DNA from 2 places in the Glaciecola sp. SC05 genome. Region 1 is predicted to be linked to the other one. Evidence: predicted binding sites of a transcription regulator. Region 1 holds the regulator's gene; the other holds the start of a gene.
The links. The regulator FNR, encoded in region 1, switches genes on or off when oxygen is low (the NO sensors DNR and NnrR bind a similar motif). The targets are predictions, from matches to a motif close to TTGATCTAGATCAA.
Positions count from the first base shown of each region.

Region 2: a site for FNR is predicted at 2,179-2,192, ahead of AB9H30_RS07270 (YdcH family protein). Genes of this name have one in related genera too.

Region 1 covers NZ_JBGIYY010000002.1:189,895-195,697, reverse strand. Annotated here, with positions in the region: gene AB9H30_RS02695 (heavy metal translocating P-type ATPase) at 1-1,544, shown strand, start outside; gene ccoS (cbb3-type cytochrome oxidase assembly protein CcoS) at 1,552-1,818, shown strand; gene AB9H30_RS02685 (sulfite exporter TauE/SafE family protein) at 1,811-2,479, shown strand; gene fnr (fumarate/nitrate reduction transcriptional regulator Fnr) at 2,506-3,243, shown strand; gene uspE (universal stress protein UspE) at 3,366-4,271, shown strand; gene ttcA (tRNA 2-thiocytidine(32) synthetase TtcA) at 4,418-5,311, shown strand; gene rssA (patatin-like phospholipase RssA) at 5,334-5,803, shown strand, end outside.
Region 2 covers NZ_JBGIYY010000006.1:92,178-97,980, reverse strand. Annotated here, with positions in the region: gene yjgA (ribosome biogenesis factor YjgA) at 1-539, opposite strand, end outside; gene pmbA (metalloprotease PmbA) at 671-2,002, shown strand; gene AB9H30_RS07270 (YdcH family protein) at 2,320-2,571, shown strand; gene arcA (two-component system response regulator ArcA) at 2,660-3,364, opposite strand; gene AB9H30_RS07260 (glycogen synthase) at 3,698-5,128, opposite strand; gene AB9H30_RS07255 (methyltransferase) at 5,134-5,803, opposite strand, start outside.

The sequences.
Region 1 (5,803 bases):
CCTCAGAAATATCGTCAAATATGTTAAAACTAATTCCGGTAACAGCCGCGCGCTGGGAAAACTCCGAATGGGTCACCGTATTAGCAAAACAACTAGCTACCGGCGATAAAGTGTTGGTCAAGGCCGGCGAATCTATCCCGATTGATGGGATCGTATTAGAGGGCAGTTCAACTGCCGACGAGTCTATGCTGACTGGCGAATTTGAGCCAGTACGTAAGCGCGCAAACGATAAAGTGTTTGCCGGCTCTGTGAATCAACAGGGCAGTATTACTATTGAGGTCACAAGCAGTCTCAAATACGCGATGATGAATCAAATACTGCGTTTACAAGAAGCGGCCATGGGCAGTAAGCCCAAAATTGCCCTTATCGCCGATAAACTGTCTCGATATTTTGTTAGTGTAGTGCTGCTAGTAAGCGCCCTAACCTATTGGTATTGGTGGTCACAAAACGACCCGCATGCATTTTGGATTACGATTTCAGTATTGATTGCGACTTGTCCATGTGCCTTAGGATTAGCCACCCCATCTGCTTTGACCTGTGCAATGGCAAAACTTAATAAATTAGGAATATTGCTAAAACGCTCCGACGCGCTAGAACAAGTCACGCATGCCACCGATATTGTGTTTGATAAAACAGGCACCCTTACACAAGGCGCATTTTCTATTAGCCAACAGTGGCTCTCCACTTCGCCTAAGCGCATCAATCCGCCGCTAGGTGGCGAAGGTAAGTCTAACAATCCCCCTCATAATTACTTATTGGCTTTAGCCAGTTTTTTAGAAACTCGCTCGGAGCATCCAATAGCTAAAGCATTTACCGAACCCTTTGCTGAGTTTGGTTTCAATATCGAGCAGTATCAGATAGAAATTGGCAAAGGAATATCGGCTACAGTCAACGCTCATCAATGTTATATAGGGTCTAAAAAGTTTGTACTGAGCCAAACTGGTCAACAAGATACGTCTGAATGGGAGGGCGCGAATGTGTTGCTGGCTATCGAGCATCAAGTTGTTGCGGCCTTTTGGCTTACTGACACAATAAAAGACGACGTGAAACAAGTATTAGCTAACATTAAACAGTTCAATTTGAGTATTCTAAGTGGTGATGCACAGGTGAATGTCAGTCATATTGCAGAGCAGCTCAATATTCCCAATGCCATTGGCGCCTGTCCACCCGAAGCGAAACTCGCCTATATTAAACAGCAACAGGCACTAGGTAAGTCGATGATAATGCTTGGTGACGGCATTAATGATGCACCTGTATTGGCCGCCGCTGACGTATCTATTGCGGTAGGCAATGCATCTGATTTAGCCAAGAATGCCGCCGATATTGTCTTGCTCAATACCAAGTTAACCGCGCTTAATGACGTGCTGACGATGGCAGCGCGGACTAAACGAAAAATCAAACAGAACATTGCGTGGGCGCTCGGCTATAACATATCAGTGTTACCATTTGCCGTTATGGGCGTATTAACTCCTTGGCAGGCAGCTTTAGGGATGTCCTTAAGTTCAATAATAGTGGTATATAATTCCACTCGTTTAATGCGATAATACTGCGATGAGTATCATATTTGTTTTAATCCCACTGGCCATCATTATTGTATCTATTGCAATTGGAGTGTTTTTTTGGGCGGTAAAATCCAATCAATTTGACGATCTAGAACGTCAGGGCTACAGCATCTTATTTGATGACGACATTAAAAAATCTGATGTTGATGTGGCTGTAAAAGCAGAGCCAGAGCAAGGCCAAGCCTCCAGCGGAGCAGACATAGCAGCAAAACCCCAAAAACAGAATACCCTCAAGTCTACTGAGTCAAATGACTGAAATTGGCCTGCTATCAGCATTTTTGATGGGCTTAGCTGGCGGTGTTCATTGCATCGGCATGTGCGGAGGCATAGCAAGCGCATTTACGTTTGCAATCCCTAAACAAGCATCACCGAGTTTCTATATTGTTGCCTACAATGTCGGCCGGATTTTGTCCTATAGCGTGGCTGGCGCATTCACAGGTTATCTAGGGGCTATCGCCAGTAGCAGTATGACTACGACTTTACCTATTCTAACCTTGGTCAGTGCGTCGTTTTTGATTCTTCTAGCTCTTTATATTAGTAACTGGTGGAAAGGTTTGTCGTATTTTGAGCGGATCGGCGGTCATCTGTGGCGTAAAATACAGCCACTGTCAAAAAAGCTGTTACCTTTTAAACATCCGGGCTATGCCCTCGCTTACGGCATGGTTTGGGGCTGGCTTCCCTGTGGGCTAGTTTACACCGCATTAACTTGGTCATTAGCTTCGGGAAGCGCATTAAACGGTGCGTTGTTTATGCTGCTATTTGGACTAGGCACCTTTCCAGCGCTGATTGCTACAAGCCTGGGAGCCAGCTTTTTAGTGCCATTACTGCAACATAAGTTAACGAGAAATATTATAGCCATTAGTCTAATTCTTTTCGCATTTGTTTTGATTTTGCCAATAATTCAAGGTATAACATGATCTAAATATTTATAAGGAGTGTAGCGATGGGCAATAGTGCCGAGCTCTCCATCCACTGCCAAAGTTGCAGTTTTAGCCACCTTTGTTTACCGGTAAGTCTAAGCAAGACTGAATTAGAAAGCCTTGACGATATTATCGAACGTAAGCGCCCTCTTCATAAGCACGACAAACTTGTCAAAGCTGGTCAGGTCTTTCATTCCCTATATGCAGTGCGTTCTGGCTCATTTAAGTCATACATTAGTGATAAAGACGGCGTTGAACAAATTACGGGCTTTCATTTTCCCGGCGACATTATCGGTTTTGATGCTTTAAAAGACAATATGCATCAAAGCTACTCCCAAGCTCTTGAAACGGCGATGGTGTGTGAATTGCCCTACGACACATTAGACGCAGTATCTGAGCGTTACCCTGCATTACGTAAACAAATCATGCGTTTCATGAGTGCTGAAATCAAACACGACCATGATCTGATGATGCTGTTAAGTAAACGCAGCGCTGAAGAGCGCTTGTTGCATTTCATTAACGATTTATCGAAACGCTTTGACGAACGCGGTTACTCAGCCAAACAGTTTAATCTATCGATGACCCGTAACGAAATTGGCAATTATTTGGGTTTAACCGTCGAAACTATAAGTCGCTTGCTCACCCGCTTTCAAAAAGAGGGTTTAATTAAAGTAGATGGCAAACTCATTAGCATAGTGGATTTTGATGGTGTCAGGCAGCGTATGCCTGAAAGTGAAATGTCTTTTTCGGCATCTAATTAACTTTTTAACCCTTCATTGATCTAACACAAGGTGGCGGCATGCAGATGCTGACCACCTTTTTTATTGTGTTTTATACTAAGATCAACAAACCCTAGAGCTATAACCATCAGTGGAGAGCACATATGTTTAACTGTTCACGAATTTTAGTGGTATTTGACCCCTATCATGATGTTCAACCGGCTTTTGACAGAGCCTGTTTCCTAGCCAATAAACTGCATGCAAATATTCTGTTAGTCAGCTGTATTTATGATGAAACCTACGATATGACGAACTTTCTGAGCACTGACCAACGCGTGGATATGAAGGCCGCATTGATGAATGGTCAAGTTAAGGCCATGAATCAGTATATAAACAAATGTGGGGCGGTGAATGTAGAGATTAAATCAGTTTGGCATAAATCGCTATATCGCGGGATCATTGATACCGCAACTCACGAACACTGTGATTTAATTGTAAAAAGTTGCAAAGAACACAATAAAATCGCTCAAAAAATATTTACTCCGAATGATTGGCATCTGCTGCGCTTCAGCCCCATGAATGTATTGATGGTTAAAAACCACGACTGGCCTGAAAACGGCAACATAGTGGCTGCTATCAGCATAGATACAAATGACAAAGTGCATAATCTATTAAGTGAGCGAGTCACTCAGATCAGCGCAGATTTATCACAACTGGTAAAGGGTAGCTTACATTTAGCCAACACTTTTGCCGGCGCACCTATGCATGTTGCGATAGAGGTACCAAGTTTTAACGCTCAGGCATACAACCTTGATATCCAAGCAAAACATGAGAAAGAAGTGAAGGCAATTGCCAAACTGCACAAATTACCAGATCAAAATATACATGTTAGCGAAGGCTTACCTGAAGATGTTGTGCCCGGCCTTTGTGATAAGCTCGATGCAGAGTTACTAGTTTTGGGTTCAGTTGGCCGCAGAGGAATTTCAGCAGCCCTGTTAGGCAATACTGCGGAACATATTATAGATAGAGTCAACTGTGACACGCTAGTGATAAAGCCGCAGGTTCAATGAATTGGATATTTGACCACGCTGACTAGCTTTCTATCGATTTGCGCGCAATATTCACGCATGCAGTAGATGAAAAAACGCCGCAAATTTCGTATACTTGCGGCGTTTTCATTTTACTCAATGTTTTTAATACGGATAAAGCACAGACTATGTCAGTTAAGCCAAAAGCTACATACAATTTTAATAAACTGCAAAAGCGGCTTCGTCGTGAAGTGGGCAAAGCCATCGCCGATTTCAATATGATTGAAGACGGTGACCGCATCATGGTTTGCTTGTCAGGCGGCAAAGACAGTTACACTATGCTCGACATACTGCTTTATCTGCAGCGTATTGCTCCCATTCAGTTTTCGATTATTGCGGTCAATTTAGACCAAAAGCAACCGGGCTTCCCGGAGCACATTTTGCCTAATTATTTAAGTGAACTAGGCGTAGATTTTGAAATAGTGGAAGAGGACACCTACTCCATCGTATTAGACAAAGTCCCTGAAGGCAAAACAACCTGCTCACTTTGCTCGCGGCTGCGCAGAGGCATTTTATATAAGACCTCTAAAACTCTTGGAGCCACCAAAATTGCTTTGGGCCATCACCGTGATGATATGATTGAAACCTTATTTTTAAATATGTTCTATGGCGGAAAAATAAAGTCGATGCCGCCAAAACTGTTAAGTGATAACGGCGAGCATATGGTTATAAGACCGCTCGCATATTGCAAAGAGGTCGACATTGAGCGCTATTCACAAAACATGGCATTTCCGATTATTCCTTGTAACTTATGTGGTTCACAAGAAAACTTACAGCGCAAAAATATTAAAATGATGCTGCAAGACTGGCAGAAGCGCTTTCCAGGGCGCATTGAATCAATGTTCAGCGCCATGCAGAATATCGTGCCATCTCATATGCTAGATCATCAGCAGTTTGACTTTAAAAGTCTTGATACCAACACCATATTGTCTGGAGAAGGTGATATCGCATTTGATAAAGTCGACGTTCCAAAGTATTTCTCAGTGGACGAGCCCAGCGCCACTATTATTGAACTAAAATAAATCCATCAAATAAGGAGTTGTTGTGAAGATTGGCTTAGCGTTAGGCGCCGGTGCCGCTCGTGGTTGGGCGCACATAGGTATTATCAAAGCCTTAGAAGACATTGGCGTCAAAATTGATGTGGTGGCCGGCTGCTCTATCGGCGCATATGTAGGTTCGGCTTATGCAAGTGGCAAACTCACAGAGCTTGAAACATGGGCAAACACATTAACTGAATGGCAAGTTTTCGGCTTGCTCGGCGTAGGCTTTCGGCGTGGAGGCTTAGCCAGCGGTCAAAAGGTGTTTGAAAAGCATCGTGAAGAATTTTGTGCGCAAACCTTTGAGCTAATGGACAAACCTTTTACCGCTGTCGCAACCGATCTCTACTCAGGTAAAGAAGTCGCTTTTAATAAAGGCAGTATAAGCGAAGCAATCCAGGCCTCCTGCGCTATCCCGGCACTGTTTCCGCCTATCGAACATCATGGTCGCTGGTTGGTCGATGGTGCAGTAGTGAA
Region 2 (5,803 bases), on a different contig from region 1:
AGTTCTGCTTTTAAATATTTGAATAGTTCACGAGATGCAGCCGGCGGTTTGTTCTCTTTTGCTTCTTTAGCTGCGGTGCGCACTAACTGCCGCAATTTTTGTCTATCAAGCTGAGGGTGTTTTTCCATCACTGCCTGCACGCCGTCGTTACCCTCGCGAATCATTTCATCACGAGCTTTTTCAAGCTCATGGAAGATTTTTACGGTATGAGTGTGGTCATTGCGTAGTTTGTCTAAAGCCAGTTTAATGGGCGCTACATCGCGCTGGCGCAGGAGCTTGCCAATGAGCTGTATTTGGCGTCTAAAGCCTTCTTTTTTGCGGTTGATTTTTGCAGCCACTTCTAAAGCGTGCTTGAGCTCGTCGTCTAGAGGTGTTTTTTGAAGCTCACCCTTAGTTAAACCCACGAGTTCGAGGCCTAGCTTTTTGAGTTCTTCAGAAGCGAGTTTAAGCTGCGTTTTGCTTGAAAATTCTTCTGAGCCGTAGTGCTCACCTTTGTCTTCAGAATCAAAAGGGTCAGAATCAAATACGTCGTTATTCATAGGGCGTTTTTTTATATCAATAGTGCTAGACTGGGCGCAATTGTAACAGGGCTGCATTTGAAAACATAATGTTCAGCGCTGTCTTAACATAAGTATTATTTTTAACCGCCATTAATAGTGAAGTGGAGTCTATGCAGGTAGAGCAACAGTTAAGCGAAATTCAAAACATTGTCGAAGAAACCCTTACCCTCGCAAAAAAATTAGGCGCAACTGCGGCTGAAGCAAGTATGTCAAAAGTGCAGGGGATCTCAGTTACTTCGCGCATGCAAGAAGTCGAAACCATCGAGTTTACTAATGATGGCGGTTTGGGAGTATGCGTGTTTGTTGGCAATAAAAAAGGTAATGCATCTACTGCTGACTTAAGCCCTCAGGCCTTGAAATTGACGGTAGAGAAGGCCATTGAAATTGCTAAATATACCAGCGAAGATAAGTGCTCCGGTGTTGCCGATGCTGAAATGATAGCCACCGATATTCCTGACTTAGACTTATATCACCCGCAGGAGCTTGACGCGGAGTTTGCCCTTGCGCAAGCTCTTGAAGCCGAAAAGGCAGGCCTTGAAACAGATTCTCGCATTGTGAATTCGGATGGCGGCAGCTACAACGCAAATTTGGGTGTGCGAGTATATGGTAATACTAACGGCATCAACGCCGGTTATCCTAGCAGCCGATACAGCTTAAGCTGCGTGCTGATTGCCCAGCAAGATGAAGACATGCAGCGTGATTATGCTTACACCGTATCGAGAGAAGCTGACAAGCTAGAGACTCCCGAGTGGGTAGGCAAGCAAGCTGGTTTACAAACGGTTTCTCGACTTGGCGCGCGTAAAATCGACACGGCTAAAGTGCCGGTAATTTTTCATCGCGACATCGCTTCTAGTGTATTTGGACATTTTATTGGTGCGGTAAGTGGTGGCAGCCTATATCGCAAGTCATCGTTCTTACTCGACTCAGTTAATACGCAAATTTTTCCAAGCTGGCTGAGCATTCAAGAACGGCCTCACTTGCTGCGGGGGCTGGCTAGCAGTCCTTTTGATAATGAAGGGGTTCGCACGGTAGATACCGACATTATTAGTGACGGCATATTGCAGCATTACCTGCTGAGCAGCTACTCTGCCCGCAAGTTAGGTTTACAAACTAACGGTCATGCCGGTGGTATTCACAACTGCATTGTTACCGATACTGGTCACTCTGATGAGAATTTACTCCGTGAAATGGGCACTGGCTTATTAGTGACCGAACTCATGGGACAAGGCGTCAATATTGTCAATGGCGACTACAGCAGAGGAGCCGCGGGTTTTTGGGTTGAAAATGGCGTGATCCAATACCCGGTGCATGAAATTACTATCGCGGGTAATTTGAAAGACATGCTCATGAACATTGCTGCGATTGGCAAGCAAAGAGAAGTAAGAGGCGCCTTGCAAACGGGCTCAGTATTAATTAGCGAAATGCAAATAGCAGGTAACTAAGAATCGAATGCTTGTCGCGCGCGGACGAGTGCTCAATTTATCAAAATCGCTAGGCATCGCAGAAGGCAGCTTGTGCACACTAAAAGGTAAATTGCTAGCGACTGCTGCCGCAACCTGTCTTATCGAGTATATTTACGGGGTAAATTGATCGACAAACTAACAAGTGTCTTAACTAACTGATTCAGATCAAATTACTCAACACCAATTGTTGGCATAGTGTAGTTAACCAAGGCGTTTTTAGTTACCGTTTTTTATAGCTAATTATTCAGGCCTCCGGTTGTTTCCTTTTCACTATCTACCCATTGAGGTGAAGCACTATGTCATTAGAAAAACACAGTTTGTTAAAAGAGTTTCCAGATCATCATCACACCATTCGTCATTTAAAAATGCACGATGCCCATTTTGCTAAGTTGTTTGATCAATATCATGAAATTGATCATGAAGTATTTAGCATTGAACGGGGTGATAAAGCAACGTCGGATAATTATTTAGAAGAACAAAAGGTGAAACGCGTACATCTAAAAGACACCTTGTTTGATTTAGTAAAAAAAGAAGAAGCCGCGCAGTAACCATGCAATGATGCCAATAAAATAAAGACACAAAAAAAGCGCAGTTGCTTAAAACAATGCGCTTTTTTGTTATCTAAAATGTTAGTTGCTAATCAACGGCACCACAAAAACGATAACCTTCACCATGAATGGTAACAATTAACTCTTCATCATTCGGCTCAGATTCAAAATGCTTGCGAATGCGACGTATAGTTACGTCTACCGTGCGATCATTTGGGCGCAATTCACGGCCAGTCATTTCCATAATCAACTGTTCGCGGGTAAGAATTTTACCAGGATTGCTCAAAAACAAATGCAAGGCTCTGAACTCACTGCGCGGCAATCTAAACTCATTACCAGCGGCAGATATTAAGCTGCGGCTGTCGCCATCAAGTGTCCATCCGTTAAACTTGACCTTGCTAGGTAAGTCGTCGTCTTCAGCAGAATTACTTGTGCGAGAGAGTAAGTTACGCGCACGAATAGTCAGTTCGCGTGGGTTAAATGGCTTGGTTAAATAATCATCCGCACCTATTTCGAGACCCAAAATACGGTCGACATCATTGTCGCGGCCAGTTAGGAAGATAATTCCCACGTTTTTGCGGTCGCGCACTTCACGCGCCAAAATTAATCCGTTTTTCCCGGGTAAATTGATATCCAGAATGCACAAATTAATATTGTTATTCTCAAAATGGTAATGCATTTCTTCACCGTTTTCAGCTTCAAAAACATTATACCCTTCAGCTTCAAATAAACTTTTAAGGGTGGTGCGAGTTACCACTTCATCTTCTACTATTAATATATTTGGCGTTTGCATTGTTTTACACTGTTCTCATTAGCAATTGAAGCAGGCGGCAGTTACGATGCCCATCTCAATATTGCCTAAGTTTATGCTGTAATGCGTCATGTCTGGCTGATTACAGCGAAAATAAGCGTGTTCCATTACTTATTACCAGATTCCTGTCACAGTATTTCAAAAAAGTCATCATTTTAAAAGTAACTTTTTTGTCAATCCACGTAATTTGTTGTATAAAAACCTAATAAAAAACAAGAAGATTGTCTTAACACGATGTTTATTACCGATAAGTTGTAAATAAACAACAGCTGCAGATTACCTTCCAATAAGACTAAAATCTAGGTCGTACCGCGTTTAGCTGGTATAAACCTGTTCATACTCTTTGGCTGCTTGCTGCCATGTAAACCGTTTTTGCATAGCTCTTGTTTGCATTTGCTGTAATAACTTAGGTTGTTCTTTAGTCAATAACAATACACGACGTAAACAGCTCAATAGCGCTTCTGAAGATGGATCTAAAAATACAAAACCATTTCCCTCTGCGTCTGAAGCGTCTATTACGGTATCGGCTAAACCACCTACACTTCTGACAACGGGCAAGGTTCCATATGCAAGACTGTACATTTGGTTTAAGCCACAGGGCTCAAATTCTGAAGGCATTAAAAAGAAATCGCTGCCGGCTTCAATTAAGTGTGCCCACTCTGGAGAAAATGCTTCGATGAAGGCAAATTGTTCAGGATATTGTTTTGCAAGTTCTTTTAATTCGGCGGTAATGCTCACATCGCCAGTTCCCATGATCACAAGCTGTACTTTATGCTCAAAGAGCTCGGCCAACATCGGCATGAGATAGGCAAAGCCTTTTTGCTGTGTTGCTCGGCAAACCATGCCAAATAGTGGAACCGTTTTTAATGCTTTTAATTTGGATTTTTTCTGCAGCGCGACTTTGCATTTTTCTTTACCGGTCATGTTGCTCAACGAAAAATTGTGTGGAATCAGTGGGTCGTTGCTGGGGTCCCATTGTGTGTAGTCACAGCCATTCAATACACCGGTTACTTTGTACGGTGCTTGATTGATAACATCAAAGATCCCATGGCTGCCAACCATGCTCTTAATTTCTTGGGCATACGTTGGGCTAACGGGGCAGACCTTATCGGCATAGCTAATGCCGGTTTTGAGTAGATTTAGGTAGCCGTTATCGGTATTGACCTGTGAATGCGAAAAATCATCCAGTATAGGCACTCTGGATAGGGCGCAAACTCCCTGAAAAGCTGCATTGTGAATAGTGATCACCGTTTTCGATTTGGCAAAAAATTGGTCATCAGCTATGACTGCATGACGGGCGATAAAGTCGCTTTTTACAAAATAGTTTGCAATTGCGGTATGCCAGTCGTGGGTGTGCACAAGGTCGGGCTGAAAGTTAAGTTCGCTTGCAATCTTTAACGCCGCCAGTGAGAAAAACGCAAATCGTTGTGCATTAGAGCTCGCGTCCTCCGAGTAGGGCGTGGCGTTTTCGCTAAAATAAGGATGGTCAACCAAATACACATCAAGGTCGTGCAACGATAGCTGCTTAACGCCAAACTCATAATGCTGCTGATGAATGTGAATGGATTGTTTAGGCATTGCATCGGCGAGCGCAAAATCAGCCGCCACCTGTTTATAATAAGGAAGTACAATCTTAATTTTGTGTCCGCGCTCGGCTAGGGCGAGCGGTAAGGCTTTACCCACGTCGGCTAAGCCGCCAGTTTTAATGATGTCTTCTACTTCTGAAATGAGGAACAGAATATTCATTGTATTTATTTTAACCCTTGGTAAACGCAGAATTTGTTGGTTTGACACAACACACTGTATTTAAAAAATGTTTTTTCAATATGCTCAGGATAGGGCAAAAAGCGATTGGCTACCATAGTTAAGCGACTGCCTCTATTTCCTTTTGCATACGCATGCTTAATAAAGGCTTGGGTGATGCCATATTCGTTTTTCAAACCATCATGAAACGGAGGGTTGCTAACAATGTGCTCAAAGTGTTGATGGATTTCTTGCATGCCATCGCTCGCGACCACATCAGCCTCTAGCTCGTTGAGCGCAAGTGTTTGTTCGCTGCAAAATACCGCCAAGGCTGAAATGTCGCTCATGGTGACTTTGAGTTTAGGATTAGCTTTTTTAAAATAGCTTCCGATAACGCCGGTACCGCAGGCAAAGTCGTAGAGCTTGCCGCGCATCTTTCGCAGCTCTTCTGGCTGCGCAAATTGCTGCAATAGGAGCTGGGTACCGGGGTCAAACTGCTTATGCCCAAACACGCCTGGGAGTGAATAGATTTTGAGCGCTAGCGCGTTCACGTCGTAGCTACGGACTACCCCATATGCGCCGATGTCAAACGACGGCGGCACTGTCTCAACTGTGCAGGTGATTAAGCCGCAGTGTTTCGCGCTGTCGAGCTTATTGATTAAATGCCCAAATTTTTCG